One region of the Arthrobacter sp. NPDC093139 genome, then DNA from elsewhere that is predicted to be linked to it. Evidence: riboswitches for the same ligand, from Rfam matches in the RefSeq annotation. Region 1 holds a riboswitch; each other region holds the start of a gene.
The links. A riboswitch is a leader RNA that binds a small molecule or an ion and turns the genes downstream of it on or off. The one in region 1 is predicted to bind cyclic di-AMP.
Positions count from the first base shown of each region.

Region 2: another riboswitch for cyclic di-AMP. It lies ahead of ACIP90_RS04185 (NlpC/P60 family protein); the one in region 1 lies ahead of ACIP90_RS01740 (M23 family metallopeptidase).
Region 3: another riboswitch for cyclic di-AMP. It lies ahead of ACIP90_RS13825 (hypothetical protein); the one in region 1 lies ahead of ACIP90_RS01740 (M23 family metallopeptidase).
Region 4: another riboswitch for cyclic di-AMP. It lies ahead of ACIP90_RS18985 (C40 family peptidase); the one in region 1 lies ahead of ACIP90_RS01740 (M23 family metallopeptidase).

Region 1 is NZ_JBIVOO010000001.1:339,660-347,345, forward strand. Features, by position in the region: gene ACIP90_RS01715 (M13 family metallopeptidase) at 1-678, opposite strand, end outside; gene leuA (2-isopropylmalate synthase) at 931-2,670, shown strand; gene recO (DNA repair protein RecO) at 2,757-3,509, shown strand; gene ACIP90_RS01730 (isoprenyl transferase) at 3,512-4,360, shown strand; gene ACIP90_RS01735 (class I SAM-dependent methyltransferase) at 4,432-5,082, opposite strand; cyclic di-AMP (ydaO/yuaA leader) riboswitch at 5,323-5,497, shown strand; gene ACIP90_RS01740 (M23 family metallopeptidase) at 5,503-6,345, shown strand; gene ACIP90_RS01745 (alpha/beta fold hydrolase) at 6,383-7,414, opposite strand; gene ACIP90_RS01750 (quinone-dependent dihydroorotate dehydrogenase) at 7,499-7,686, shown strand, end outside.
Region 2 is NZ_JBIVOO010000002.1:225,821-233,506, reverse strand. Features, by position in the region: gene ACIP90_RS04200 (insulinase family protein) at 1-1,026, shown strand, start outside; gene ACIP90_RS04195 (alpha/beta hydrolase) at 1,023-1,853, opposite strand; gene ACIP90_RS04190 (GTP pyrophosphokinase family protein) at 2,076-3,182, shown strand; cyclic di-AMP (ydaO/yuaA leader) riboswitch at 3,324-3,521, shown strand; gene ACIP90_RS04185 (NlpC/P60 family protein) at 3,525-4,322, shown strand; gene ACIP90_RS04180 (GGDEF domain-containing protein) at 4,396-5,349, opposite strand; gene ACIP90_RS04175 (VOC family protein) at 5,500-5,775, opposite strand; gene ACIP90_RS04170 (hypothetical protein) at 5,963-6,730, opposite strand; gene ACIP90_RS04165 (RNA polymerase sigma factor) at 7,001-7,612, shown strand; gene ACIP90_RS04160 (hypothetical protein) at 7,609-7,686, shown strand, end outside.
Region 3 is NZ_JBIVOO010000008.1:117,807-125,492, reverse strand. Features, by position in the region: gene ACIP90_RS13845 (D-alanyl-D-alanine carboxypeptidase family protein) at 1-1,413, opposite strand; gene ACIP90_RS13840 (SixA phosphatase family protein) at 1,557-2,084, opposite strand; gene ACIP90_RS13835 (dodecin family protein) at 2,132-2,335, opposite strand; gene ACIP90_RS13830 (winged helix-turn-helix domain-containing protein) at 2,487-3,356, opposite strand; cyclic di-AMP (ydaO/yuaA leader) riboswitch at 4,128-4,290, shown strand; gene ACIP90_RS13825 (hypothetical protein) at 4,296-5,120, shown strand; gene ACIP90_RS13820 (HAD-IA family hydrolase) at 5,256-5,936, opposite strand; gene ACIP90_RS13815 (VOC family protein) at 5,973-6,350, opposite strand; gene upp (uracil phosphoribosyltransferase) at 6,411-7,046, opposite strand; gene ACIP90_RS13805 (phosphatase PAP2 family protein) at 7,059-7,686, opposite strand, start outside.
Region 4 is NZ_JBIVOO010000016.1:60,740-68,425, reverse strand. Features, by position in the region: gene ACIP90_RS19020 (alpha-mannosidase) at 1-611, opposite strand, end outside; gene fdhD (formate dehydrogenase accessory sulfurtransferase FdhD) at 766-1,656, opposite strand; gene ACIP90_RS19010 (molybdopterin molybdotransferase MoeA) at 1,735-3,240, opposite strand; gene ACIP90_RS19005 (DUF6457 domain-containing protein) at 3,237-3,587, opposite strand; gene ACIP90_RS19000 (molybdenum cofactor guanylyltransferase) at 3,621-4,223, opposite strand; gene ACIP90_RS18995 (HNH endonuclease) at 4,247-4,747, opposite strand; gene ACIP90_RS18990 (NlpC/P60 family protein) at 4,970-5,749, opposite strand; gene ACIP90_RS18985 (C40 family peptidase) at 5,851-6,525, opposite strand; cyclic di-AMP (ydaO/yuaA leader) riboswitch at 6,596-6,789, opposite strand; gene ACIP90_RS18980 (M23 family metallopeptidase) at 6,904-7,686, opposite strand, start outside.

The DNA.
Region 1 (7,686 bases):
TTCGGCGGACTTCAGGTTGTAGGTTTTCTGCGGGTCCCGCAGTGTCACGTTGTCCCAGTGGTGCGAGGCGAGGGCGGTTTCCAGTGCGACCACACGGGCCGCAGCGCCTGCGGGATCGGGGATGCCCGCCATGCCGAACATGGTGCCCACGTACTCCCGGTATGCCTCCACGATCGCGGCGAACTTCTCTTCGCGGTAGTAGGACTCGTCCGGGAGCCCCAAGCCGCCCTGGCCCGTGTACAGCAGCACACGGTCCGGATTCCCGGCGTCGGGGGCGGGGTAAATGTAGAAGAGGCCGGACACGTCAGCGCGGAAGAGTCGCCCGGCTAGGGCGATGAGTTCGCCGATGCTGGACGTGGCGAACACCTCGTCCAGCCTGCCGCGGATAGGGTCCATGCCCTTGGCTTCGACGGCGGCTTCGTCCATGAAGCTGTTGTAGAGGTCCCCGATCTTGCGCTCGATGCCGCTGGCCGCCTCCCCCTTTGCGGCTGCTTCTTCGATGATTTCCCGGACCGCCAGTTCCGCCTCATCCCGCAGGGCGGTGAACGTGCCTTCCAGTGGGCGGTCATCCGGGATGGTGGTGCTCTTGAGCCATGCCCCGTTCACATGCTGGTACAGGTCGTCCTGCGGCCGGACGCTGTGGTCGATATTTGACAGGGCGATCCCCGAATGTGGCACAGAAGCTCCTTCGATGACGGGCTGCTCCGGCGCTGGCACCGGTGCGGCGTCTGCATGGTGGACGTTGCTGGAGGTGTTGCTCCTTCATCTTACGCACCCGTGTTACTGTGAAATGGTGCGCGCAGAACTGCTTCTTCTTAGCTGCCGCGGCGAGGCCTCAGACGCGATCTAGCGCAAGGCCCACCCTCGTCGCGGAGTTTGTGTTGCCCGGCCACCTTTCACTCAGGAATCACAGAAAAGGCACCGATAGTAATGCGAAACGCACAGAAGCCCTCCGGAATGCCCGTCCACCGGTACATCCCGTTCCAGGACCAGATCACCGTTGAACTGCCGGACCGCACGTGGCCGGACAAGGTCATCACCAAGGCTCCGCGCTGGTGCGCCGTGGATCTGCGCGACGGCAACCAGGCCCTGATCGACCCCATGAGCCCGGCCCGCAAGATGAAGATGTTCGAACTGCTGGTCCGCATGGGCTACAAGGAGATCGAGGTCGGCTTTCCCTCCGCCTCGCAGACTGACTTCGACTTCGTCCGCCAGCTGATTGAAGGCAACCATATCCCGGACGACGTCACCATCCAGGTGCTGACGCAGGCCCGCGAGCACCTGATCGAGCGGACCTACGAGTCCCTGGTCGGGGCCAAGCAGGCCATTGTCCACCTCTACAACTCGACGTCGGTGCTGCAGCGCCGTGTGGTGTTCAACCAGGACGAGGACGGCATCCTGGACATCGCACTGCAGGGCGCGCGCCTGTGCAAGAAATACGAGGAAACGCTGGCGGACACGCACATCACCTACGAGTACTCGCCGGAGTCCTTCACCGGAACGGAACTCGAATACGCCGTCCGCGTCTGCAACGCCGTGGCCGATGTCTTCGAGGCATCCGCGGACAGCCAGGTCATCATCAACCTGCCGGCCACGGTCGAGATGGCCACGCCGAATGTCTACGCGGATTCCATCGAATGGATGAGCCGCCACCTGCACCCCCGCGAGGGCATCATCCTGTCCCTGCACCCCCACAACGACCGCGGAACCGGCGTCGCCGCCGCCGAGCTGGGCTACCTGGCCGGAGCGGACCGCATCGAGGGCTGCCTGTTCGGCAACGGTGAGCGGACCGGCAACGTCGACCTGGTGACCCTGGGCCTGAACATGTTCGTGCAGGGCATAGACCCCCAGATCGACTTCTCCGACATCGATGAAGTCCGCCGCACGGTGGAGTACTGCAACCAGCTGCCTGTGGCCGAGCGCGCCCCGTACGGCGGCGACCTCGTCTTCACCGCGTTCTCCGGATCCCACCAGGATGCCATCAAGAAGGGCTTTGAGGCCCTGGAAAAGGATGCCGCAGCGGCAGGGAAGGAAGTCAGCGACTTCACCTGGCAGGTTCCGTACCTGCCGGTCGACCCGAAGGACCTGGGCCGCAGCTACGAAGCCGTCATCCGCGTGAACTCGCAGTCCGGCAAGGGCGGAGTTGCCTACCTGCTGAAGAACGAGCACAGCCTCGACCTGCCCCGCCGCGCCCAGATCGAGTTCTCCAGCGTGATCCAGAAGCGCACTGACACCCACGGCGGCGAGGTCAGCGGCGCCCAGCTGTGGCAGGTCTTCCAAGACGAATACCTGCCGTCCGATTCGTCAGACCGGCAGTGGGGCCGCTACTCCCTGGGAACGGTCAAGACCGAAACCGACGACAACGGGTCCATGACCCTGCACACCACCCTCACCGTGGATGGCGCCCAGGTGAGGCGCACCGGCACCGGCAACGGTCCCATCGCCGCGCTGCTGGACATCCTCGGCCAGGACGGCGTGGACGTCAGGGTGCTGGACTACAGCGAGCACGCCCTCTCGGAAGGCGGAAACGCCCGCGCCGCTGCATATGTGGAATGCGCCGTCGGAGAACGGGTGCTGTGGGGCATCGGCATTGACCCGAACACCAGCATGTCCTCGCTGAAGGCAGTCATCTCGGCCGTGAACCGCGCCATCCGGGACGCCCAGGCCTAACCCGTTCAGGTGCGCCGCCGGCAGGGCCGGCGGTGCACCTGCACGCCGAAAAGCAGGGTTTCCTGCAGACAGTGCGAAGATTAAGCGTGGTCCAACAGTCATTTGCAGCGCGTGCCTACCGCGATGAGGCCGTAGTGCTGCGCACCCACAAACTGGGCGAAGCGGACCGGATCATCACGCTGCTGACGAAGCACCACGGCCAGGTGAGGGCTGTCGCTAAGGGCGTCCGCCGCACCAGCAGCCGCTTCGGCGCCCGTCTTGAACCCTTCATGGTGGCGGACCTGCAGCTGGTGTCCGGCAAGTCCCTAGACATCGTCACCCAGGCCGTCGCCAAGGGTGCCTACGGCGGAAACATCGCCGCCGACTACGGCAGGTACACAGTTGCCGCCGCCATGACGGAGACCGCTGAAAAGCTGACAGACGTCGACGGCGAGGCCGGCACCGCGCAGTACAACCTGCTCGTCGGGGCGCTGGCAGCCCTGAGCCGAGGGGACCACACGCCGGAACTGATCCTGGACTCCTACCTGCTGCGCGCGCTGGCCACCGGCGGGTGGGCTCCCAGCTTTACCCGCTGCGCGCGCTGCGGTGCGGCCGGGCCGCACAACGCCTTTTCAGCGCCGCTGGGCGGCATGGTCTGCGGGGAGTGCCGGCCGCCCGGATCAGCGGCCCCGGCCGCCGAGACGGTGACGCTGTTGGGTGCTCTGCTCACCGGAAACTGGACGACGGCGGATTCCTCACTGCCGCTGCACCGGCGGGAAGCGGCAGGCCTCGTGGCCAGTTACCTGCAGTGGCATCTTGAACGTGTCCTGAAATCCCTCAAACATGTGGAGCGTACCTAACAGTGTCCTTGGGAAAGAAGAGCACCCCTGCCCGGCGCCGGACCGCTCCCGTGGTCCCGCCTTATCCGCACCCTTCCGGTGCTGTTGCCCCGGCGATCCCGGCGGAATTCGTGCCCCGGCACGTGGCGATTGTCATGGACGGCAACGGACGGTGGGCCAATCAGCGGGGGCTGCCCCGCATCGAGGGCCATAAGGCGGGGGAGCCTGCGCTGCTGGATGTGGTGGCGGGCGCCATCGAACTCGGCATCAAGTACATCACCGTCTACGCATTCTCCACGGAGAACTGGCGGCGGTCCCCGGAGGAAGTGCGCTTCCTGATGGGATTTAACAAGGATGTGCTGCGCCGGCAGCGGAACCAGCTGGACGACTGGGGCGTGCGGGTGCGCTGGTCCGGCCGCCGGCCCAAGCTCTGGGGATCAGTGATCCGCGAACTGGAAGAAGCCGAGGCCTATACCGCCGGAAACAGCACGTGCACGTTAACCATGTGTGTTAATTACGGTGGCCGCGCCGAGATTGCCGACGCCGTCTCGGCCATCGCGGAGGACGTCGCCGCCGGACGGCTCAAGCCCGGTTCCATCACGGAGAAAACCGTCCAGAAGTACCTCGATGAACCGGACCTGCCCGACGTCGACCTGTTCCTGCGGAGTTCCGGCGAGCAGCGGCTGTCTAATTTCATGCTCTGGCAGTCGGCCTATGCCGAGTTCGTCTTCCTGGACACGCTCTGGCCGGACGTCGACCGCCGCACCCTGTGGGACGCCGTGGGCATCTACGCCCAGCGGGACCGCCGCTACGGGGGAGCGGTGGACGCTGCCGAGACTTCCGTGGCGGCCGCCACCCATCAGCCCGGGTAGGCCGGGGCTTCACCCTCACGACATTCGAAGAAGTTTCCTTGGCACGCGGCACTACTACGCGCGCCCAGGATCTAATGCTGTGGTTTGCCAAGCAGAATGGCGGCCTGCTGGTGGCTTTCCATGGCTCTCGGTGAGCGTACCAGTTGTGCACGTGCCACGAAGCCTTGCTCAGCGAACCGGGTGGCTACTTCCCCGGGGGAGTGCAGTTCTGCTCTGAGCTCGACATCATGTCCGTAGGCATGGTTAATAGTGCGGTGGCCGCTGCCGGCCTGGAAAGCGATGAGCGCCGAGCCGGATGGGCGGAGGACTCTCCAGAACTCCCGCGCAATTGCCGGCAACTCTGCCCGGGGGGAGTGGATGATCGAGTACCAGGCAAGTATGCCGTCGGCAGCAGAATCGGATGCCGGCAGGTCGGTCAACTCTCCCACTTCAAAGCAGAGACCGGGGTGGAGCTGCTGCGCGACCCGGATCATCTGGGGCGACAGGTCCACACCTGTGACGTTCAGTCCCGTGCGGGTCAGGTATTTGCTCATCCGGCCGGCGCCGCATCCGGCGTCGATCACTAGCCGGTCCGCGGAGGTGCGAATGTGGCCCGCGAACTCGTCGACCATGGCCATGTCGAGAAGCGACTCAAAGGCTGTATCGGGGATCACCCTCGAGTAAGCCTCGGCAACCGAATCGTAAGCGGTTCTGACCTTTATCAGGTTCTCGTGGTCAACCATGGACCGAGCCTACCGACACGCCTTGCCTCCTGTTGGCCCGCCGCCACTCCAACCCCGCCCGCCGGCAGCCAGCAGGTCGGATTTAGGGCACCCGTCTAGTCGCTTTCTCCCCGTTCTGCAACTGCAACACGCCATCCTTTACGTAACGAATTTGTAACACCGTGTTTTTCTTGGTTTCATGGTTGATACCACATACCTTCACCGGGTATGCGTGTACCCGCTTCGCCAAACCCCGCCGGCGGTACATGAACCCTTCACTCCAGGCGGGGGCGGAAGACCCATGAAATGACGCCTTTGGGCGTCTTGGGGTGAAGCCTGGCCCTGTCACTGCAGCCTGTGAGGCGCGCGGCAGGGGAGGCCGGACAGTCCACTCGTCCGAATCCGACAGCTAATTTCGCCGGCGTTGAGAGGACCTACGCTGTGCCTTCCCACGACAATCACGGCCTGCGCCGTGCCATTTTCTCGCGCACATCCGGTAAGGGTCGCCACCGGGCAGCCTCATCCCCGGTGCCCAGGCCGCGAGGCCGCGGCCAAAAGCTGGCTTTTGCGGCGGCGGTGACGGGAATGATCGGCATGACCGTGCTCTCCACGGCTCACGCCGCCCCAACAGGGATCTTGGCCATGGGGGAGGTTCCTGCCAGTGCAGTGGCCGCTCCGGCCGCACAACCCTCCCTGCTCGCGGATGCAGGATCGTCACTGGTTTTTGACCAGCCCCAGGTCAAGTCCTCCCCGGCAGCGAAAGCGGCGCGGAAAGCGGCACCGAAAGCGGCGCGGAAAGCGGCATCGAAGCCGGTGCGGAAACCGGCGCTGAAGGCCGCACCCAAACCGGTACGGAAGCTGGCACCGAAACCCGCCCGGGCTTCCGCGCCTTCGGCGGGCCTGCGGGCACCGCTCGCCTCTACGATCGTAACTTCCCCATATGGGCACCGCGTCAATCCCCTGACCGGGGCAATCGGCGAATTACATACGGGGCTTGACTTCGCCGGGGCGTGCGGCACGCCCGTTCTGGCTGCGGCCAGGGGAAAGGTCACCGAGGCAGGCTGGAGCCCATACGGCGGCGGAAACCGGATTGTTGTTGACCACGGCAAGGGACTGAAGACCACATACAACCATCTGGCCAGCATCGGCGTTTCCAAGGGCCAGACCCTGGCGCAGGGTGGACGGATAGCCGCTGTCGGAACGACCGGCAGCTCCACCGGCTGCCATCTTCATTTTGAAGTCATGGTCAATAACAGGACCGTCAACCCCGCCAGCTACCTATAGGCAAACAGGGCGACTTTCTGGCTGCACCTGGCCACTCTCATGGCAGCAGACCGAAGGATTCGTCCTCAGCGGCAAAGCCGTGGATCCACCGGGCCAGCCGCCGGTATGCGTCCGCGCGCACCTCGGCACGGGATAGGAAAACATCGTGCAGGGCGCCGTCGATCCGCTCCACGGACACGCTCTGGCCCAGTGAGAGGGCCCGCACGGCGATGACGTTGACGTCCAGTACTGCGTCCGTCCTGCGCATCTCTTCGGTCCAGAACGGCCCGTTGGCGCTTGCACCGGAAATCATCACCAGGATGGGGATGCCGATATGGAGCCCGCGGGCAACCTGCGCCTGGCCGGCAAGGACTGCGCTGAGCCAGCCGGCGCGGACCGGAAAGGCCATGGGAGGCCGGTACTTGTCATCAAGGGTCCATTCCCCTTCGGCTGAGTTGCTGATGCTGCGCCAGTAGAAGCCGCGCTCGGGCAGGCGGAGCACAGCCTCCGGCCGGAAGCGGGCGAGGGGCTCCACCATGGTCCAGGCGGCCCGCCGGACCAGGGAACTGCCGTGCATTTCCAGCCACGGACTGTTCAGGACCAGCTGTGACACCACCCCCCGATTCCGGCTCACCCACAGGGCCGCCACGAGGCCGCCGGTGGAGTGCCCCATCATCACAAACGACAGCGGCGCCGCGGGCTCCATGGCGGTGATCATGCCGACGGCGGTGCTGATTTCGGCGTCGTAGTTCGCCAAGTCGGCAACGTAACCGCCGTGCGCCTCGGGGCGCAGGCTGCGGCCGTGGTTGTGCATGTCCAGGGCGAAGAACTCGAAGTCCTGGCCGTTCCAGAAGCGTGCCAGTTCAACATTGAAAAAGTAATCGCTCCAGCCGTGCAGGAACAGCACCGCACGGCGCCGGTGCCGCTTCCCCTGCGCCGAAGGTGGCGCTGGGTTCGCCGCAGGCGGTGCGGGGTTGTTCAATGGGGCATAGCGGACAAGCGTCGCCGTCCGTGCGACGCCGTCGCTGCCCACGGCCTCGAAGGCAAAGGATTCGAAGCCTTCGCCGAGGATGTCGCTCTGCCACTCCATGGCACCAGACTAGACGCGCCGCTGGTGGTCGACACGTGCCGTGGCCGGTTTGGTCTGCACCGCCGAAGACGGAAAACTAGAGGCATGCGCGTATATCCCACTTTCTTCAGGCTGGCCTTTTCATGGATGGACGCCGAACGCGCCCACAAAATCGGCTTCAAAGGCATCCGGCTGGCCCATTCCACCGGGGCGGGCCGGTTGCTGGCACGGTTTACGGCCCCGCCCGCGTCCCTGCAGACGAATGCCTTTGGGCTTACCTTTCCCTCGCCGTT
Region 2 (7,686 bases), on a different contig from region 1:
CTCGAACCAGAGGACATCCTGCGGCACGTGGGGAAGTATTTCACGGCCGGGAATGCGGCTCTCGCCTTGAGCGGCCCTCCGCCCGAGGGTCTCAGGCTCGCCCTGCCGGCAGGCCCGGCCCGCCGCCCGGTCAATGCCGCGCCCCTGCCCGTTCCACTTCCCCTGTGGTTCCAACAGAGCGGACCACGGCTCGGCCTGTCGTTGGAAGTGCCCGCCGACACGGAAGCCCGGCGCGAGGCCGTCCGAGCCCTCTCGCGCATCGCCTGCCGGCGCGCACTCAGCACCCTGCGTCAGGAGCACGGCTGGATCTACGACATCGACTGCATGCATTTTTTCGACGACGACGGCCGGGGCGTGCTGTGCTTCGAGTCCGACCCGACCAATCAGCATGCCGAAGACGTGCGGCTCGGCCTTCTGGAGATCCTCCGCGATCTGCGCCGTCACGGGCCTACGGCCGGGGAGCTGGCGACCGAAGTGGAGGAAGTGCAGGAGTACCTCGAGGATCCGTCATCCGCCATGGATGTGGCGGTAGCTGCCGCCGAATCGTACCTGCTCGGCCGGGCAGCTGTCGGCCCCGAGGACAAGGTGGCACTGGCGCACGGTGTCACTCCGGAATCCTGCCGTGCTGCCCTGGAACTGCTGGAGGAAACGGCCATCTTTGGGATGCCGGAGGGCACCCGTCCGGAAGACGACAGCATCAGGTCCGACACCGAGCGGGCAGTCGACTGGCTGGGAGGCAAGGAGTTCCGGCGCGGCGTGCGCGGCGTCTTGGCCGGAGTCCCCGGCGGAACCAAGCTCTTCGTCGGCGAGAAGGGCGTGACGATCTGCGCCGACTACACGGCCAGCATCACGTGGGATGACCTCGTGGGTGTCGCGGTGTTACCGGACGGCCTCATATCCCTCATCGGGGCGGATTCGCAGCAGATCGACCTGCGTGCCGAATGGTTCAGCAACGGCCGGCAGGCCATGGACACCATCCTGGACCGGGCAGGTGAGGGCCGGCGGTTCATGCCAGCCCTCCCCTAGGAACCGAGCAACTCCTGCACGAGCTCGCGGCATTTCCGGTAGGACGAGGCCTTCGGGTCAATCAGCGCGAAGTGGTCGCCCGGAACCTTGACCACCTGGACCGGCGCCCCGGCGGCCCGGGCTGCTGCGGCGTACGCTTCCGACTGGCTCATGGGAACGGTGCGGTCCTCGAGTCCGTGCACCGCATAAATCGGCACGTCCAGCGGAACCGCACTCATGGGGTCGGCATACTTGTGGCGCTTGGGGTATTTCCCGGACGAACCGCCCATGAGGTTGCTGACCGCCCCGTTGCTGAGGTCAAGCCAGTCCGCCTGGGCGAGGTTCAGCAGCCCGGACTGGCTGACCACGCCTGTCAGGTGTACCGCCTCGCCGTTGAGGTTCCTCTCCACCTGCCGGTCAGCATCGGGGGTTCCCAGCCCGGCCAGCCGGTCCCGTCCTGCCGCCCAGACGGCGAGGTGGCCGCCGGCAGAGTGGCCCAGCGCCACCACCTTGGCAAGGTCAAGTCCGTGCTCTTCAGCGACTCCGCGCAACCTGTCGATCCCGGCCAGCACGTCCTCGAAGGTGTGCGGCCAGCCGCCCCCGTTGCCTGCCCGCCGGTATTCCAGGTTCCAGGCCGCCATTCCGTGGGCTGCGAGGTCCTTTGCCAGCGGTTCGCCCAGCTCGGCCCCGTACTGGGAGCGCCAGTATCCGCCGTGGATGACCACCACGACGCCTCGGGTCGCCGGCCGCTTGCCGTTCCGTGATGAGGATGCTGGCGGCGTTTCCGGCAGGAAGAGCTCGCCCCATTGGCTGGGGTGGTCGCCGTACTGGTACTTCTGCCGCTTCACTGCATCCTCCTTGGGTCCGGGTGGGCAGGAGGCAACAAGCGCCCCCGGCGTCACCACTGCCGTAGCACCCAGCAGTCCAGAGAACGGCAGGGTCCGACGGCGCACATCAGCCATGTCCCGAGCCTACAGGGACGCGGCTCCCTCCGGGCGGAAGAGAGTGGCCGAGGTGGCAGGGCGGGTGTCACACCGGCGACTGTCGCACGCCCTTGATAGTTTGGAACCATGGCAAGCAACTGGGATCGCCTGGACATCAGTCAGCGCGACTCCGTGCAGGAAAACGTGGAACTGTATGAGCGCGTCCGGCCTGCCCTGAAGCTTGTCACCCGTGACGTCCTGCAGATGCTGCGGACCATGCTCAAGGACACCGAGGTCACGCCGCTGTTCGTGACCGGCCGCACCAAGACCGTGGACTCCTTCCGGGAGAAAATCTCCCGAACCGAGGAGCCCCTGGAACCTGGCGGCCCCCGCGTCCTGAAGTTTCCCGACCCGTTCCGCACCCTCAATGACATGGTGGGTGTCCGCGTCATCACCAAGCTTCCTGCGGAAAATGCGGTGGTGGCCAACCTCATCAAGCGGCAGCGGCAGCTGTTCGACTGCCGCGGAGACCGTGAGAAGGACATCGGCTCCATCGAGTCCGGCACATACGGCTACTCCAGCCGCCACCTGATTCTGCGGACCATCCAGAATGAGGCCGTCAAGGAGTACCAGAAGGTCTTCAACCCAGATGCGCAGCCCAACGGAAGCTACTTCTTCGAATGCCAGATCCGCACTGTCTTCGCGCATGCATGGAGCGAGATAGAACACGACATCCGCTTCAAGGCAGAGGATCCGCGGGCCTGGACCCCGCATTTCGACCGCCAGTTCACCGCCACAGCCGCCATGCTGGAGACAGTGGAGAGCGCCTTCGCGGACCTGCACGAGCGCTACGAGGAGGTCCGCGGCTACTGGGACATGGACGGTGAAGGCGCCGCCCCGCTCACACCCAACCGCATCCGCGACGTCTGGCGGACGCTGCTGCCGCACGTGGATCGCAAAGTGGATGACGACTGGGGATGGGCCGCCGAACTCATGGCGGCCCACGGCCTGAACCAGACGGTCCAGCTCGCCGGACTGCTCAGCGCCAACAGGATCACCGAGGTCCGCAAGGCCCTGGACCACCGCTACTCCCCCGGCCCGGACCGGCTGCTGGATGACCTCCTCCTCTGGCAGTACGGGACGAAGCACATCGACCTCACCGCCGAGGAGCCCGACGCCGTCCCGCACCCGCGGCGCGACAGCCTCCTGCGGCGGCTGAAACAGATCGAGCGGTACCGCCAAACCAAGAAGTAGGCGTCGGCAGGGCTGGGTTCCGCCCTACCAGCACGAATAGTCAGCACCCGGCGCGCGACACACCTCCGTTACCTTAATGTGACTTTTGGAAAGGGCTCCCGTACCGTGGAAGATGTGCCTTCCTCACCGAGGAAGGCACTCCCGCGCTGATTGCCTAACTCTGCCGCTGCCCGGGATCCGTTCACAGACCATGCACGGCAGAGACGGGGAAACCAATTTTGGCCCGCACGAAAGGGCCTTGGGGTGAAGCCACGCAGTTCCTGAACTTGTCAGGGCGCGCGGCCGGGTGTCTCCCATCCGAATCCGACAGCTCACCTCGCAGGCATCGGGAGAGGCTCCTTCATGTCGTCACGCTTTACCCGTGCCCGCCGCGCAGCGGCCGGCCGTTCGAATCCGTTCGTATCCGCATCGCGTGCTGTCACGGCTAATGCCGGAGGACTGGGACGCCAGGCAACCGTAATCCTCGCGGCATCGGGACTCGCCTTCACCGGCAGCATGGCAGCGAACGCCGCCAACGCGCCGGCCCAGAAGGACGCCGCCCCCGCGTCGGCGTCCACGGCCGCCAGCCAGGTCCAGGCACCCCTGAGCGCCAGCTCCAGCGTCAAGATCGCCTTCGAGCGACCTGCGGTGAAGTCCACCCCTGCCCCCGTGGTGCAGGAGCCCGTCGTCGTCGAAAAGCCGACGGCCCAGCGGGCCGCAGCTCCAGCGCCTGCCGCAGCCCCTGTTGCCGCGCCTGCGCCCGCCCCGAAGGTCTCTGCACCGAAGATCACCGTGAAGTCCTCACCGGCGCCCGCGAAGGCTCCCGCTGCCGCCGCTGGCGGCATCAATGCCTCGATGGTGTCGGCCGCCTACGCCCAGCTGGGCATCACCCAGGACTGCACCGCGATGGTGGAAAAGGCACTCGGCGCCTCCGGCATCCGGGTGGGCGACCTTGCTCCGATGCAGTTCATGAACCACGGCAAAGTCGTGTCCACTCCCCAGCCCGGCGACATGGTGGTCCAGTCCGGCCACGTGGGAATCTTCGTGGGCAACGGCAAGGTGCTCAGCGGCGGCATGAACGGCGTCAACGAGACCGTGGTTCACCCGCTGTCCTGGCTGACTGCCACCGGCCCCGTCACCTTCGTGCGCGCCGGCGCCTGACAACGCCGAAGCCTGCTTACGCCGGAGCCGGTGTTCCGCTGCCTTGGGGGCAGCGGGGCACCGGCTTCTTCTGCTAGCCGAGAACTGCCCGGTTCCGTCCGAGGGATTTGGCCTCATAGAGCGCGGCGTCAGCGGCTGCAATCGGCCCGTCAAGGCTCAGCACCCCCGCGTCCACAGCAGCGATGCCGTAGCTGACGGTGGGCATTCTAGGTACGTCGGGAACCGACCCCTCGGCGAGCCGGCGGCTGATTTCCTTGACGATGATCTCCGCGGAGTAGGGGCTCGCGCCCGGGGCAAACACGATGAATTCCTCGCCGCCGTACCTCCCCACGAGGTCCGTGGAGCGGACCGTTGCACGGCAGGCGTCGGCGAAGGCCTGAAGCGCCAGGTCGCCGGCGGCGTGGCCATGGGTGTCGTTGATGGCCTTGAAGTGGTCCAGATCCGCGAGGATCAGCGCTCCCCCGCTCTTGCTGCCCCGGCCGCGGCGGAGCTGTGTGGACGCCATATCCAGGAATGCCGACCGGTTGAGCAAGCCCGTGAGCCCGTCCTGGCTGGCGACGGTTGTCAGCGCCCGTGTGTGCTGCTCCGTGCTGAGCCCGGCCATGCTGAAGGAGACCACTGCCAGGAGCACCATGGTAACCAGGGTGGTCACGGCGGATCCGAAGTAGGTCACGAACGTCGGGCTGTCGGGGCCTGCAGCGATAAAGACGGTCAGCCGGCCCAGGTAGAACACTGAAACACCGGCTGCGGCGATGGCCATTGGAATTCGGACCCGCGTGTACCCGGGCTCCAAACGCCACAGCTCGCGTGCGGTGAGGGCAATCATCAGCGACATCGACGCGAGAAAAACGGCGCCCCCGGACCAGACGTTCTCGCCAGGATTGTCGAGGGCAGAAGCCACGCCAGCCACGACGGGAACGGCGCTGAAAAGCCAGAAGTTGAATTTCGGCGTCCGCAGCGAACGGGCACCGGCCCAGGCGCTCCCTGCCCCGGCGACCAGCAGGACATTTCCAGCACCATTCCCCAACCCCCGAATCCCCACCCGTTGTGCTGACCAGCATCGCACCGGTATCGCACCGGCCCACGGTTCACCAGTCAGGGCGCGGAAGACATCGCGATGCTGACTCAGCAGCCTGTTGCCAATAGACCCTTGGTCTGGCTCCCCAGCATCTTCCTGTCACCACTGCACGAGACAGAATGGATGCCCTGCCGGGTCCAAATAGACGCGGAACGCATCAGTGCCCCGGTTGAGGGACGTCGCTCCAATCTCAAGTACCTGCCGCTCTGCCTCGTTGAGGTCCTTCACACGCACATCGAGGTGTGCCTGCTGTGGAACTTCCTGCCCCGGCCACTGCGGTGGCCGGTAGTCCTCCACTTGTTGGAACGCCAGGGCAGGTCGATCCTCGGCACCACCAATCGTGATCCAGCCAGGATCATCCCGGACGCGGATCATGCCCAGTAATTAGCGAGCGGATCCGGATCCGCGCAGTCGAAGACGGTGGCATGCCAGGAACCAATCATGGCCCAATTATGGTGCTGTTGGGTCGACCCGCGCCACGGCCGGGAGAAAATGATCTCGACTCCCTGGAAGGTTGAACTCCTCATAGCGTGGTCACTTCCCCCGGCCGGTGCGGGTCTTCTTAGGCGTAGGTCAGACTTACCAGCAGCGCCTTGAGTTGGGCGTATTGGTCGGTTGCCATCCAGGCTCTGGCTGCGCCCCTGTTCGGAAACCCGGGATCGTTGAAAAGAACACGGCTGCTCAGACCGCCATTACCTGTTGGCACGAGATTGCACCAGGATGATACGCCCTCGCCTTCCTCCAGGGATCGGGGCTCGCTCAGCCCCATGAAGTAGGCCTCGCCACCGCCATCGCCATAGGATTCCACGACGAACCCGAAAACGGGCTCCCTGCCGTCCGATGCGGTCATTCCCGGAACCGCCGCTTGATCGAACACTCGACGCGACACGGGACCGCCAACACAACCAGCAGCGCCGCCATTGCCCAAGGAGAGCAGATCGTTGCCGGAACCGTCGGCGACGATCGCTTCAACGCCGGGGACGCCGGCAGGTGGGAGCACGGTTCGCACCGTCCATGTCGCCGGGTAGGCGAACGAGATGTGTCCATCCGGGAATATGAAGGTCTTCAGCGCTGGGGCCGCCGGCTTCGCCGCTGAGGCGGACAGCACTAACGCCGGGACCGCACTGGCGGCCCGTGCCACCGCTCCTGCCGTGGAAGCCGGCGCGAAGACTGGCATCGGCGCGGATTCGGTCGTGTCACTGATCGCCACGTTCGGGGAGCCGGCGGCAGGATCAGTTCCTGTCTGTGGCCCACATCCGGCAAGTACGAGGCTGGCGGCAAAGCCGGCCATGGTGACCGTCGTGAAGTATCGTGCGCGATTCGAGTTCATTTCTGCATCTCCCCCAATGTCTTATTTCGACGGCGGGCTGACGTCCCGCTCGATAGGTAAGTTTCCGGGAGACGGCCAAGAGTTACAGTCAGGGTAAGATTCTGGCTTTCCTGGGGCGGTCATCCGAGCAGGACAACAGCGAAGGAACTACACCATGCGGAGGTGCAGCGCGAGGACAGCCACGCCGCCGTAGTCAGGGCCTCAAATCCCGTTACCGAAATTCCCTCGTCAGATCATGGAACCGATCTGGGTGGCCGGACACTATGAGGTATGGGCGAAGAACCGGATGTCTCGGACGAGGTGTTGTGGAGCCAGGTTGTCAACGGTGATGGTGACGCCTTCGGCGTTCTCTTCGACCGCCATCATGACCGGGTGTGGCGTCATGCTCTGAAAGTGGTGAGCGTGCCTCACTTGGCTGAGGACATCACCGCCGTGGTTTTCTATGAGGCATGGCGCCGGCGGGCCAGTGTCCGAATGGTGAAGGACTCGATACTGCCCTGGCTGCTGGTCACCGCGAACAACACCCTCCGCAACCACGTCCGCCAGCAACGCCGCTACAGGCACTTCCTCAACCAACTCCCGCCGCCACAGGATGCGGCAGACATCGCCGACGACATTGCCGAAGCCGACGAATCCAGAATCAGGTCATCTGCCCTTCGGGAAGCCTTTGCCAAACTAAGACCGCCGGAGCGCGACGTGCTCACCTTGTGCGTCATTGAGGGCCTGGGAGTCAAAGAGGCCGGCGCTGCCCTTGGCATCGCCGACGGAACAGTGAAGTCCCGCCTGCACCGGGCGAAATCCCGGCTCGGAGGCCTGTTCAGCCAAGTAGTGCATGAACAAGACCTTGGCGCACAGGCAATTCTTGGACGGAGAACATCATGAACACATCCCAGTTCCAGGCAGACAGGCGTGAAGCGCTACGCAAGCAACTCGTCGAGCTGCCAACCCTCGCCGGG
Region 3 (7,686 bases), on a different contig from region 1:
TCACCGGAATATGCTGTACGGGCCCCATCCGCTGCCCACCTGCCGGCCGCCGGTGAACTGGTTGGTCCCGAGGCTGTAGTAGAACAGGCGCCCGTCGGTGGCCTTGGCACTAAGCCCCCGGGTTCCCGATCCCAGGAACCCGAACGAGGCATGGGACTGGGCAATGGCATTCCAGCCGCTCCCCAGCTTCCTGCGCGGCTCCTGGACGAACCTGGCCGCGCCGTCCGACCTGTACAGCAGGAGCTCACCCGTTGGCCTCGTGACCAGCAGGTCCTGCCTGCGGTCATTGTCGAAGTCCGCCATGGTCAGCCTCAGTCCTTGAAAGCCGAACCCGATGCGCTGGGGGGCGCCCAGTGCGCCGCCGCCTGGGTTCGGGTAGTAGAGCATGGTGCCGTCGGCTCCTGTTCCCACCACTCCTGGGTAGCGGTGGCCGTTATGCCACTTGCCCACCGTGATGTTCATGGGCTGCCAGCCGCTGGTTCCCACGATGATGGGGCTGAGGAATCCTCCGGATCCTTTGCCGCGGTACACCGTGAGCCTGCCGGTGTTCCACTGGGCCACGATGTCGTTGATGCCGTCAGAGTTCCAGTCCGCGACGAAGCCTGATTTGAGGCCCGTCCATCCGGAACTGCCGATCTTGATGCGTGTGCCGAAACCGCCGCGGCCATTGGCTGGATAGTTCCAGAGGGCCCCGCCGGAGTCGGCGGCGAGCACATCGGCAGCGCTCCTGATGGTGGGCCTGAGCGAGAAGTACTGCTCCATCGTCGGAATGGCGCGGCTCTTCATGTCGATGGCCAGCGCAACCCCCACGTAGCGAAGGTGCCACGGCTCGTATGTGTATCCGGTGATGTGGGTGTAGCCCTGTGGGTACCGCACAATAAACCCGTAGCGGTACGCGTTGGCCGCCACCCAGCGTCCGCCCGGGGTGTCTCCGAAGCAGGCGGCCAGCCCGCAGCCGCCGCCGACGTTTCCCACGTCCATGGCGAGGCCGGTCTGGTGCTCGCTGTGACCGGGCCGGGCGGAGATCTGGTCCGCGTACGCCTGGCCATAGGTCTGGACGTAGTAGTTGTACAGGTCACGCTGGGTGGCATAGGACCTGTAACCGCTGACGACCTCAAGTGAGTGCCCCGCAGCGCGCGCTCCGGTGAACATCTGGTTTGCGGCAGTGGAGACGCCGCGCCGCAGCACGTGACCGGCGCCGTTCCACGACACCAGGTCCGGCGGAACGTACTGCAGCGGGTTCAGCGGCCGGGACTTGTTCACCAGGACCCAGGGGTGGCTCGGAGTCGTCACGACGCTCGTCGACAACTGCTCGCCGGACGGTGCTGCCTGGGCAGCCGGCGCGCCGGTCAGGAACAGAGCAAGAACTACGACGGCGGCCGCGCACCGCCGGGCATGCGCCCGCCACTGCATCCAACCAGAATAAAGCATGGCGGGCCCTTCCCCACTAGACGACGCTGGGGTTAAGCGTACCCGCGTCCCCGCCGGCGTTCGACGCACCGGGGGTCTGGAATTTAGAGGATCAGAGCTGGCACTTGGCCGGCCCGCCCAGGCCGCTAATGTTTGCGCGGAACCTTAAAGTGCGTGATTCGGGCGTCCTGCCCGTCCAGCTCGGCCCACGACTTTTCGGTTTCGAGGACGGTCAGTCCGCTGGTGGGAAAGCGGGTGGCGGCGTCCATGTACGCGTCATGGTTTGAATCGCGGGAGGCCAGGTGCATGGCAAGGTCCTGGACCCCGGGCATATGGGAGATCACCATCAGCGTGGTGACAGTGTCCGGGACGTGGTTTATCACCGACAGCATGCCGAGCGCGGACGCGCCGTAAAGCCCGTCCTCCAGTTTCGGCGTCGGAGCCTTGTCGCCCAGCTCGCTGCATACCCAGGTGCAGGTTTGCCTGGTCCGCAGGGCGCTTGAGCACAGGATGAAGTCCGGGACGATGTTGTGCTTGACCAGCCACTTGCCCGCCAACGGAGCCTCGCGATGGCCGCGCTCTTCCAACGGCCGGTCATGGTCCGCTACGCCGCCGGGCCAGTCGGCTTTGGCATGGCGCATGATGACCAGCCGCTTCTTGTGGTGCCCACTCATGGACTCACCCTACTACCCGGGCCGGCGGCAGGCCGGGCAGTGCCCGCTCAGTCGTCCAGGACGAACGTCACTTCCAGCACCACATGCCAGGCGACCACCTGGCCGTCGGTGATTTCGACTTTCTGCTCCTTGACCCAGGCGCCGGAGACACCGCGAAGTGTCTTGTTGGCGCGGGCGATGCCTTCCTTGATGGCGTCGTCAAAAGAGGTTTTGGAGTTTGCGCTCAAGGTGGTGATGCGTGCGACAGACATGGTCTTCCTCCTGGTGGCCGGACGGACGATCTGAGCCTACGCCGGACCAGGAAAAGTCAACAGGGTCCAAGCAGCCGCCCCCGGCGGCACATGCAAAAGCGCCCGCCCCTCGATCGAGGAACGGGCGCTGCGAGGATCCGCGAAGGGGAAATTAGATCGAGTATTCCGGAGCTGCCCAAACGATAACCTCGGGGTGCTCGTAGAAGCGGTAGCCCTGGCCGCGGACGGTGCGGACGGTGTTGGCGAGGCGGCCCAGCTTCGAGCGGAGGCGGCGGATGTGGACGTCGATGGTGCGCTCGTTGGGCACCTCTTCCGCGTTGCGCCACAGGCCTTCGAGAAGCTCGTCGCGGCCCACCGTGCGTGTGCCGTTCTCGACGAGGTAGTTGAGGAGCTCGAACTCCTTGAACGTCAGGTTCAGGGATTCGCCGTCAAGGTGCACTTCGCGGCGGGCGAGGTCGATCAGGACACCGGACGGGCGGGGATCCTGGGCCGGCTGCAGCCGGGTGGTTTCCGTGCGCTGCCGGGAGTTCACCGTCGGGTCGCCAAAGGTGGAACGGACGACGTCGAGCGCGGAACCGGGCGCGCTGGCCGGCGCCACTGCAACGGCAGCGTAGCTCTCAGCGCCGGAAACCAGCGACTGGGCGTAAGCCCGGATTTCCTGCGCCAACTTGGCAATGGAGGTGCCGGCAGCTGCGGCGGTTTCCTCGTCGATCCCCATGTACAGAACAAATCCGCGCGCCACGTTGTCGTTCTGCACCGGCCGGACGGTGGCGCCCGGCGCCGGAGCCACGACGGGCGTGGGGGCGGTCATCGGTGCGGCTTCTTCAGTCTGGACAGCGCGGAGCTGGCCGTAGGAGTTGGGGTTGTACCCCTGGGGGGCGTAGCCCGGCGCGGGAACGGCGGAGCCCTGGCCGGCGGGGAACGCCGGGCGGGCGCCAAAACCTTGGCGGTGGCCTGACGCCTGGCCAGGCTTGTTGGCGTTACGGACGGAGATGTGGACGTATCCAGATGCAACTGACATGAATGCTTACCTCAATGTGAATGGCCGTCATCGCGGCTCGAATGCTTGGTTCCCGCAATGAGTTCTGGGGAGGGCGCCCGACGCTGGGCTCTGGGGGCGAATGCCTAAAAACTTTGTGGGGTGGAAAGTTAGGCGTGCATTCGACAACAGCGCATGTCGACAGCAGCGGGTGTGCTGGGCCAATAATCTGCGGCTGCAGGTGCTGTTGAGTTCTTGTTCACATTGGAAGTGTGCAACGTAACAATGAGAACTTGCAAGTAACAATGGGTCGCTCGGTCCGCATCGTGAGACGAAACGCACGATTGTGGGCCAAATCACAACTTTGAAGACTTCAGACTTTGTCGACGTTTTTCCAGAACGAACGTTCAGAAAGACCATTTTTCCGAATTATCTGCACGAAACTCCCTGTTTGCCGACGATTATTCGACCAGCTCAATTCTGCCGGAATTAGGCGGCAACGAATCGCCAATTGTCCAGCTATGACGCGGGCCGAACGGAAAATTTTGGGTAGGGCATTCTTTCCCCGGTCGGGTCAAGCGGGCCGGGGGTACCGCGCCGCTCGGCCTACGCGGACCAACGACGCCCTTGGGCTGGGATTCACAGCCGGAGGCCGGACCGAGTTCACCGTCAGCCTGCCCGCGCAGCACTTCGCGCAAGGTGACGCGCCGATGTCGTGATGGCCGTTACCTAAATGTGACTTAAGCGTGAGCCTCCTGTACGGTCGATAAGGTGCGGCCATCATCTGGGCCGCATATCCGGATGGACGCCCAGCTCTGCCGCTTCCCGGATTCCGCTTGACCAGGCAGAGGCGGGGGAACCAGAGTCCCGGGCAATCCGCATCAGCCCTTGGGGTGAAGCCGACACGTGTGTTTCCGTGCGGCCGGATGACCTCATCCGAACCCGACAGCTAACTCCGCAGGTGTTGAGAGGCAATCCACCATGTCTGAATTCAAGGTACCAACGCGCCCTGATCGCGATCCAAAACAGTCCCGGCAGCAGATTTCACGCCACCGCGCCGAGCCCGCCCGCCCCGTATCAGCCTGGGGCCGTCTCACCGCCAACATCCCGTCGTTCGGCCGCCGCGCAGCCGTTGTGACCACAGCCTGCGCCGTCCTGATCGGCGTCGGTGCGGCCGGCCAAGCGGCCGAGCAGGCCACCCCCGCGGCAGCGCCTGAGGCAGCAGCGGCAACAACTGAAGCCCCGCCGACGCTCAACTTCGACAAGACGCTGATCTCCGCCCTGCCCAGCCCCACAGCTGCCCCAGTGGCACCCCAGTCCGTTGCCAAGCCGGCGGCGCCCAAGGCTGCACCTGCTGTGAAGGCCGCACCCAAGGCCGCCGCCAAACCGGCGCCCGCCAAGGCTGCTGCCGCCAAACCCAAGGCCGTCGCACCGGCCGTAAAGGCCGCCCCGGCCAAGGTCGCCCCGGCGCCCAAGCCGGCGGCTCCTGCGGCAGTGAACGACCCCGCCGGCGCGCAGGCCTATGCCGCCAGCAAGCTGTCCTCGCACGGCTGGGCAGCGGACCAGATGCAGTGCCTGAAGAAGCTTTGGACCAAAGAGTCCGAATGGCGCACCACTGCGACGAACCCCAGCAGCGGGGCCTACGGTATTGTGCAGTCCCTGCCCGCCGAGAAGATGGCTAGCTCCGGGGCCGACTACCGCACCAACTACCGCACCCAGATCAACTGGGGCCTGGGCTACATCAAGGAGCGCTACGGCTCCCCGTGCGCTGCGCTGAACTTCCACTACGCCAACAACTGGTACTAAACCGGCACCAGTCTGAGAACGTGCCAGGCATTTCTGCACCGGTTTGAGCGTCCGAGGGGCCCGGGATCCACGTGATCCGGGGCCCCTCGGCGTCGGTGCAGCATGCTGCGGGCGGGAAAGTGGTGCAGAAATGCGTCAGAGCAGGAAGGAAATGACCCGGCGTCCATCCTCGTCGGCTCCCACCGAGGCTGTGACAGCGGAGTAGTCCGGGATGTGCGGCACACCGTCGGGCACGACGCCGGTGTTCGGGCCCACCGCCACCGTCCGGATTCCGGCCGCCAGGCCTGCAGCTATGCCGGCCGGCGCGTCCTCGAAGACCACGGCATCCGCAGGCTCCACGCCCAGCAGCTCCGCGGCGCGCAGGTACCCCTCGGGATGCGGTTTGCCGTGGGTGACAAGGTCCGCCGTGACGGCCGTGCCCGGCATGGCCAGACCCGCTGCGCCCATGCGGACGTCCGCCAGCACGCGGTCGGCTGACGTCACCAATGCCACCGCATCGGCTGGCAAGGCGCGCAGGAGTTCAGCAGCCCCCGGCAAGGCGACAATGCCTTCGGTCCGGACGCGCTCCATCGCACCGAGTTCAGCGGTGAGTGCAGCAACATCTGCACCGGCGGGGGCAAACCGCCGTACGGTGTCCCGTGCCTGCACGCCGTGGGACGTCCTCAGGATCTCTGTGATGTCCAGACCATAGCGCGCGGCGAACTCACCCCACACCTGTTCCACCACCGCCGTGGAATCAACCAGTGTGCCGTCCATGTCAAAGAGAACGGCACGGGCAACCAGGGCGGTGGAGACGGATTCGGCAGGAAGGTTCATGGATCCATCCTGCCTCATGGAGGGCAGGGCGGACGTCTAGCCGTTCGGCCGGTGGGCCATGTACTGCACCGCCCACTTGTTGCCGTCGGGATCGGCAAAGTAGACAAAGTGGCCCCAGTCCTGGACGTCGACGTCACTGACGTCCACGCCGTTGGCCTTCAACTGCTCGTGGGCTTTGTGGATGTCGCTGACCACAAGCTGGAGGCCGGGTGCTGTACCGGGAGGAGCGTCGTTGAGGCCCTCGCCGATGGCAATCGAGCAGCCGGAGCCCGGAGGGGTCAGCTGCACGAAACGGAGACCGTCCATTGGCCTCTCGTCGTAGTCGGCGTTGAAGCCGACCTTGTTGACGTAGAAGTCCTTTGCGCGGTCTACATCGGACACCGGGACAAAGACGAGTTCAAGTTTCCAGTCCATGGTGCACAGGCTATCCCGGAGGCAGAACCATCCGGAAGGGTGCGGGCAGGGTAGCCGAAGTCAGTGGGCGATGCCGTACAGGCGGTCACCGGCGTCGCCCAGCCCGGGCACGATGTAGGACTTCTCGTTGAGTTTCTCATCAATCGAAGCCAGCACGATGGTGACGTTGGCGTCGGAGAGCTCTTCCTCGAGTTTGGCCAGGCCCTCAGGGGCGGCCAGCAGGCAGATGCACGTCACGTCGGAGGCTCCGCGCTTGAAGAGGAACTTGATGGCCTCGCGCAGCGTGCCCCCGGTGGCGAGCATCGGGTCCAGAACGAAGATCTGCCGGTCCGTGAGGTTTTCCGGCAGCCGTTCGGCGTAGGTGATGATATCGAGGGTTTCCTCGTCGCGGGCCATGCCGAGGAAACCGACCTCGGCCGTGGGGACCAGTTTGGTCATCCCTTCGAGCATGCCCAGGCCCGCCCGGAGAATCGGTACAACCAGCGGCGTGGGCTTGGTGAATGCGGTGCCGACGGTGGTGGCAATCGGGGTCTCGATGGTGACAGGCTCGGTGCGGACGTCTCGGGTTGCCTCATAGGCGAGGAGGGTGACGAGCTCCTCGGTCAGCTGGCGGAAAACTGGGGACGATGTGTTCTTATCCCGCAGGACGGTGAGTTTGTGGGCGACCAGCGGGTGGTCCACGACGAGAGTTCGCATGGGTCAAAACTATCACCCGGAAGGTGGCCTCCCGCCGCGGCTTCCGCCGCCTGCGGCAGTGCCGCCGGAGCCTTTCTCCGCTTGGGATCCCCCTAGGTCGGAGGACTCCTTATCCGGCATGCGGGCCGGGTGCTCGAAGGTCGGGGCGGGACCTGCATGCTCACGGCGCCGGATGACGTGGAACAGCCGGTGTGCCAGGATCACCATGCCGACCCACGCGAAGCCGAGCAGCCACGCCGCCATCACATCGGTCAACCAGTGGTGCCCCAGGAAGACCCGGCTCAGGCCCATGGCGATGATGAACAACAGACCCACCGTGATGACGGCCACCCGGACCAGGTTCCTGTACGTCTGCAGGCACATCAGGTACACAACCACCCCGATCACCACCGTGGTGTTGAGGGTGTGTCCGCTGGGGAACGAGGGCGAAAACTCGAACGGCGGAACGGCATCGATATGCTCCGGGCGGACCCGGCCCATGAGCGTCTTGCTCACAGTGGTGGCGGTGATTGATACTGCCGCCGCCCCGCCCACAAGGATGAGCGGCCGCCAGCTGCGGCTGACATAGGTCAGCCAGGCAACGAGGATGCTCGCCAGAATGGGCATGCCGATGCCGCCGCCGATGTTGGTGAACGCCGTC
Region 4 (7,686 bases), on a different contig from region 1:
TCGTGCATCAGGCCCCGGAGCACAGCGATGTCCTGCTGCAGCTCCCACACATGCCGGTTCAGTTCGGCAATGGCAATGCTGCCGAGCCGGTACTGCGGCTGGTCACCGGCGGTGGCCTTATCACCGTACGGCGTGGCCGCAAAGGTCCAGCCCTGCGCAACGTCGGGGTTGGCCGCAGCTTCGACATAGAAGTCAACAGCCATGCCGCTGCCCAGCAGTTTGAGCGGGATGTATTGGTTGCGCGGAGAAATCGCCTTGATGATGCTGCCGTCGGGCCGCCACGCGGTGCCTTCACACTGGAAGCCGGGGATTTCGGTGGTGAATCCGATGTCCACCACCATCTCCACTTCGGTGTCCGGCGCGGTCCCCCACGAGTCGGGAACCTCGCCCTGGAGACGGAGCCACATGGTCCCCCACGGCCGGCCCCACGCAGCGCCGTGTTCCTGCGGCCGGAAATCCTGGCGCAGTGCCTCCATGACGCGGACAGGCTCGTCCGGGACCTCCCAGCTGCTCAGGGTCAGGGGTACGCTTCGCGAGTAGATCGCGGGGGTGATCCGCTCCCGCAGGAAGCGGTCGAGACGGACTTCCGTGATCCGGCGGTCGTCGTGCAATGTGTTCCTCTTTAATGCGTGAGGCCGGCGCCGCCCGTTCCGGCCGTTTCGCCGGCCTGGGCGTCATCCAGCTGGTGTCCGGGCAGGTTCGCTGCCCTGAAAGAGCGGATCAACGTGTCCATTCGATGGATAAAATCTACTGCGTCGCGCCTGATTAGCCAAGCATTCGCGGCTCCTGGCGGGGCAGGTCCGCAAGGGAAATGCGGTGTCCGCCAGTATAGACGTTCAGGCTGCTTCCCCTGCTGAAACCGGCCACGGTAACCCCGCTGGACTCCGCGAGTTCGACGGCGAGACTGGAGGGAGCGCTGACGGCAGCCAGCACCGGGATGCCCGCCAGCGCAGCCTTCTGCACCAGTTCAAAGGATGCACGGCCTGATACCTGCAGCACCGTACGGGACAGCGGCAGGCGCCGCTCGCGCAACGCCCAGCCAACCACCTTGTCCACGGCATTGTGCCGGCCAACGTCCTCGCGGAGGCACAATAGCCGGGCGGCGCCGTCGTCATCGATGCTGAAGAGACCGGCGGCGTGCACGCCACCGGTGGCTTCGAAGACCGTCTGTGCTTCCCTGAGCAGGTCGGGCAGCGCAGCGAGGGTTCTTACCGGGACCGTGAGCGTGTCGTCGGCCGGACTGAAGTGCGACGACTTCCGGACGGCCTCGATCGAATCCGTGCCGCAAATCCCGCAGGAACTTGATGTGTAGACGTGGCGTCCGGTGTCCGGGAGCACGACGTCGGGCCGCAGCTGGGCTTCCACCACGTTGAAGGTCTGGACGCCGTTTTCATCTTCCCCGGCACAGAACCTCAGGGAGATGAGCTGGTCGGGGTCCCATATGACGCCCTCGGAGACCAGGAATCCCGCCACCAGGTCGAAGTCGTCCCCTGGGGTGCGCATGGTCACCGAGAAGGAGAGACTGCCGAGCCGGACCTCCAGCGGTTCCTCCACGGCAAGCACGTCCTCACGGTGCCGGACCGGAAATTCGAGGGCGGAGGGTGAGCCGTCCAAGACGTATCGGTGAATCTTGCGCCGTTGCGTCACGCGTCCCATCGGGTCACCCCTGGTGCCAGCCTGTTCATGCCTCCATCATTGCAAGTGGGGTGCCAGTACACCAACGGGCTGTGGTTTTCAGTCCAGGAGCGCACTCCAGTCCACTGGCCCGCTGTCTGCAGCCGGCTTGCCGGCCGACCGGTTCCCCGCCCTGCGGGGTGACGCCTTCGCTTTGGAGTCGGCCTTCTTGGGCTCGGGAATGGCCGGCCCCCACGGCAGTGCAAAGGCCGGAACGGTCTCGCCAAGCTGCACACCGTGCGGCGGGACCACCATCACGCCGTCAGCGGCGGCCAGTCCCCGCATCATCCCTGGTCCGGTGTGCTGGGAGGGCGAGGCCATGCCGTAGAGGAGCCGGAACGGCATGAGTCTGGTCCGTCCGGGGTCGGGATCGATCATGGTTCCGCACGGCACCTCCTGCACGGGAGGCATGGCCCCGTGTCCCAGTGCCGCGAGAAGCGGGGCGCCGACAGTGGACAGCGCCATCATTGCCGCAAGCGGATTGCCGGGCAATCCCAGCACGAAGCGCCCGTCCGGCAGTTCCGCAAGGACGGCCGGATGGCCGGGGCGCATCGCCACGCCGTCGATCACCAGCCGCCCGCCGAGATCAGCCACGGCGCGCCTGAAGTGATCGGTACCGGACACACCGGTACCCCCGGTGGTGATAACGACGTCGGGAGGCAGGACTGCTGCTGACGCCTCCGCCAGGCGGCCGTCCGGCTCCGCCTCCGGCCCTTCGTCCTCCAGTGCTTCCAGCCACTCGCCGTAGCTGTCCCCTATCCTGACCTGTCCGGTGCAGATACCGCCCATCATCTCCACGACGGAAGCCAGTTGCGGGCCGAAGGTGTCACGGACCTTGCCCGCTTCGGGGAGGCCGTGTTCGACGATCTCGGAGCCCGTGAGCAGCAGCTTTACCACCGGTTTGCCAACGACCGACACATCGTCGTGGCCGGCCAGGGCGGCGAGTGCCAGATGCGCAGGATTCAGAGTGATGCCGGCTTTGACCAGCACCTCGCCGGCAACGGCCTCTTCGGCCGCATTGCGGATGTGCTGGCCGTTTCGCGGTTCACCCGGGCGGGCGCTGCCGCCGAGGGTCAGTACCGGCAGGCCGTCCTCGTCCTTGGACATGACGCCGCTTTCACGGCGCAGCACCGCCTTCGCGCCCGGCGGAATGAGACCGCCGGTCACGATGACGCTGGCCTGGTGCGGCGCGAGCCGTTGCCCGGGTTCAGCAAGGATCCAGGGACCGCTGCCGTTGACGGCCCAGCCGTCCATCGCGGACGAAGCGTAGTGCGGAATGTCCTGCAGCGCGGTGATGTCCGCCGCCAATGTCCTGCCCAAAGCTTCCCGCAGCGGAACACGGCCGGCAGGGATTGGAGCAGCGCAGTCAAAGGCGGCCTGCCGTGCTTCTTCCCAGGTGTGTGCCGCATGCGTGGCAGGTGGATCCGCGGACACGATTCCACTGTCCGCGGGTCCACTGTCCGCGGGCAGTGCGTCTGTGTCGTCCTCGGCCGATGCAGCGTTCCCGGCTGGGTTGGTGGCCGGCTGGGCGGCCTCGGCTGCGGGATGTCCGGGGGAAGCGGTCATTCCCCCGGTGTCCCGCTGGGAGCCGCTACGCTGCTGGAGCTGCCTGCGGCCGGCGGAAAGGAGTCATCCCCTGCCTCATCGGCCGAGTAGGCCTTGGACACGGAACGGGCAACGTCCATGGCCGCCTTCATCGATGTGGAGTCAGGCGCCTGGCCCGAACCTGAGGCGAGCCCGGCGGCAAATCCGGCAATGAAGGTGGTCAGCGGCGCTGCGGGCCGGACCACCGAGTGCGCGGCCACCCCGGCAAGGGACAGCACCTCATTGACATCCACTTGCACGTCTTCGAGCTCAAAAGCCCGCAGCAGTAGACGGCACCACTCCTCAAGCGTTTCGTCCTGGCTTTTCATGCCTGCCTCCAATCTCAACTGCGGCTGCGACGTTCAGCCCGGATGATTGCTGGCGTCCACTCCCAATGCGGCGGCATCGTCCCAGGTATCCACATCGTCTGTGGAGCCGGCGGGCACGGTGACAGCCTGTACGTCAAGCCTAGCAAGGAGAGCGAAAACTGACCCATGGTTCAAAGCGTTCCGCGCCGCTGCTTCTTCCACCGCGCGTTCCAGCACAGCCGTGCGGTAAAAACCTGCCAATGGCTGACGCCGCCCGTCGCCGGAAACTGCCATGACGCCGTCGCCGCCGTGCAGCGCTTCCAGAAGGGCATGCACGGCATCAGCCACGCGGGGCATGTCACATGCCAGAACCAGAACATAGGCATCATCCCCGGGACGGGCCGGGGACTCCAGCAGGGCCAGGCCGGCCGCAATCGCGGCGGCAGGCCCGGCGAACGGCGGATCCTCCCGGCAGCTCAAAACACCGGGCGGAAGGTCGTGGGCTTCCGGGCCCACGACTACGATGCGGCGCGCACCTCGGGCGGCCGCAATCGACCGGTGCAGAAGGGTCTCACCCTCATAGATCAGTTCGGCCTTCGGCGATCCGCCGAGCCTCGAAGAACGGCCGCCGGCCAGAATGACTGCATCGAAGTACACATACCAAGCCTAGTGCGGACAGGTCAGGCGGCCGTCTCCGGAAGCAGGAAGGGATCCCACGCGGGGGTCGGCTTCTCCAGTTCCTTGATTTGCCAGATGGTGCCAACGGGAGGCGCCGGGACGAACCGCAACTTCCAGCCCATTTCCGCCGGGGTGTGATCCCCCTTGACGTTATTGCACCGGAGGCAGGCCGCCACGAGGTTTTCCCAGGTATCCGCACCGCCCCGCGATTTCGGCTGGACGTGGTCTATGGTGTGGGCTGCCTTGCCGCAGTATGCGCACCGGTGGCCGTCCCTGCGCAGCACCCCGCGCCGGCTCACTGCGGTGACCATGTTATAGCGCGGCCGGATATAACGGTTCAGGAGGATCACGGAGGGGCGGCCCATGATGTCCTTCGGCCCCACGACGGGATCGTCACCTTCGGCAACCACGCTGGCTTTTCCTGTGAGCACAAGAACCAGCGCCCGGCGGAAGGTTACAACCGCCAAGGGTTCATATCCAGCATTAAGAACGAGCGTGCGCATGCGCATACCTCTTCACGGCCGCACCCGGCAGAGGCGCGAGGGCCGGCTGCCCTCTGCATGTCCGGGCTATGGATCGACACCACAAGAGTAAACACTCTTAGCGCATATCGACGAATCGGCCTAACATTCGGCCACGGCGTGTCGGTGTTCAGCCCGGGCAGTTTTAAGACAAAAGGACCCCTGCCGCGGGGGCAGGGGTCCTTTTAAGCCTTTGCTCGTGGCTTAGCCGCCGACGCGGATGAAGACCGGGCCGGAGCCGACGTTGACGCTGAACAGCGCGGTGGTTCCGCCGTTCCAGCCACCGTGAACAGCCTGGCCGTTGCCGACGTAGACAGCGATGTGGGCCAGGCCCATGCCGCCGTTTTGGTAGTAGGCGAGGTCGCCCGGCTTGGCTTCGGCAGCGCTGACAGTGCGGCCGAGGGACAGGTAGCCTGCCGGCCAGCCGTGGTAGTTGATGCCCACGGCGGCCAGGGAGTTGGTGGCCAGCATGGTGCAGTCCTGCGAGACGCCCAACTGGGCGTACGCGGCAGCGGCGATGGCAGCTCCCTTGCCGCTTGCAGAGGACGTGTTGGCAACAGGTGCAGCTTCCACCTTCGCGGTGGCCTGAACTGCCGGAGCAGCCTTCACGGCCGGGGCTTCCACGGCAGGCGCGGCTTCCTGGACGTTGACGACCGGCTTGGGAGCCTCAACCACGGGGGCCGGGGTGGTGGTGATCGCCGGCTTCTCGTAGGAGATGGCGATGCTGGATGCAGCCGAAATCGGTGCCGACGCCAAGGACTGGACTTCCAGGGTGGACGTGGAAGCCGAGTCGCGCTGAACGTTGGTCTCAGCGGCGTTGGCGGCGATGCCGCTGGTCAGAACGAGTCCGGAGGCGGCAGCGATAACAGCAGCCTGACGGCCTACTCCGCCGGCGTTGTCGCCGACAGCCTTGGCAATGACGGACAGCGAGTTGGTCTTGGTGACCTCGGCGCGGTGGCGTGCAATGGTCGCACGTGTAGTCATGATTTCTCTCTTTCGTGTTCCACGGCCCGCTTGTAGCAGGCCGCGGTTTAGCGACGCGCCGGCGTCTTGGGGGTACGCCGAATCGTCTCGAATGGGGGGTTTTAGCGAAGGGTGTAGAACGAGGACGTGCCCGTGGCGGACACTGCATGCAGGATGGTGCCCTGCGAGGGGTTCAGCGCGCTGATCATCATGCCGTTGCCAACGTAGATGCCAACGTGGGCACCGCCGTTCTGCATGACCAGGTCGCCGGGGGCGGGAGTCGACGTGGGCTTCATGGCTGTCCACGCATTGACGCGCGGAATGCTGATGCCCGCCTGTGCGTAGACCCACTGGGTGAAGCCGGAGCAGTCCCAGCCGCTGGGAGTGGTGCCACCCCAGACGTACGGGCTGCCGATGCCGGTGTAGGCGATGCCCGCGAGACCTGACGTTGCACCCGAGCCTGCGGCGTCAACCAGTTTCCCGGCCTTGGCCGCGATGGTCTCCACGGCAGCTTCGGGGCTGGCCGTGTCGTCGCTGGACTGGGGCGCGACTGTCTCAATGACGGGGGCTGCCTCGGTGGTAACGGCAGGACGCTCGAAGGAGACGGTTGCGGTGGGCGCGGCGGTCACAGCAAGCTGTGCCGCCTGGGATCCGGACTCAGCGGAGGCGGAAACACCGATGTTGGCGTCGGATGCGTTGGCTGGCATGCCGGCGCTCAGGACGAGACCTGAAGCGGCCGCAATGACTGCTGCCTGACGACCTACTGTGCCTGCATTGGCGCTTACTGCCTTGGACACGGAGTCCAGCGGGTTCTTACGAACCGTTTGCGCACGGTGGCGCGCAAGATTGTGGCGTGAAGACACGAAGGTAGCCTCTCCCAATGCCTACGAGGTGAGCTGTCGGATTCGGATGGGAGTCACCCGGCCGCGCCGCTTCCTGGGAAGCTTTGCGACTTAACCCCAAGGCCTTCTTGCGAAGACCAAAATTGGTTCCCCCGCCCCTGCCAGACGATGTAATGCGAACGGACCTTGAGCGGTGGCAGAGTTAGGCAATCCACTCAAGGGCGTCAACTTCGGAAAAGTTGACGCGGTTTAGACGGTACAACAGTTCGGAGGGAATGTCACATTCAGGTCACGGTGTGTCACGAGAATCTGAGAGCTCTCCATCGGCTTTGCTTACAGCCAGCCTTCGGGATCCACGACTTCTCCGTTGACCATCACCTCAAAGTGGAGGTGGCAGCCGGTGGATGCGCCGGTGGTCCCGCTAAGTGCCACCGTGTCGCCCCGGCTGACCTTCTGGCCAACCTGAACGCTCGATGACGACAAATGGTTATACGTGGTTTCGAGGCCGTTGCCATGGTCGATGACAACCCTGTTGCCGCCGCCAAACTCGTGCCAGCCGGCAAACGTGACCGTGCCACTGGCCGCTGCATACACTTCTGTTCCGCACTGGGCTGCGAAGTCCTGGCCACGGTGGAACTCTCCGGCGCCGCCAGTGATGGGGCTCACGCGGTATCCAAAGGGCGAGGACTTCACCATGGTCGCCAAGGGCATGCCAAGGCTGCCGACGGAGGCTGCGCGGCTGATACTGCCGGCGGACTGGGCGCTCAGGAGCTGCTTGAGCTTGCCATCCGGGTCACCGGCTGTCGCAACGGAGGTGCGGCTGAAGTCAATCTTGGCTGCCGCCTCGGCGGAGACCTCTGGCTGCCCCGTGGCGGCACCTGCGGCGGCCGGGGCGCCGTGGTCGGCCGAGGCCAGGACCGGGCTCGTGGCGGGCACTGTGACGGTCAGCAGGAGGCCCGAGGCGGCAAGGGCCACGCCGACCTTCTGCCCGACTCCGCTGGCAGCGGCGAAGTCAGCGACCTGACGGAAAGGACTGCGTTGCTTCCGCGCTTGACGCTGCGCATCGCGGGGTCGCTCAGCGGCGACCGCTACGGGCGTGCGGGGCTCGGCAGCGGA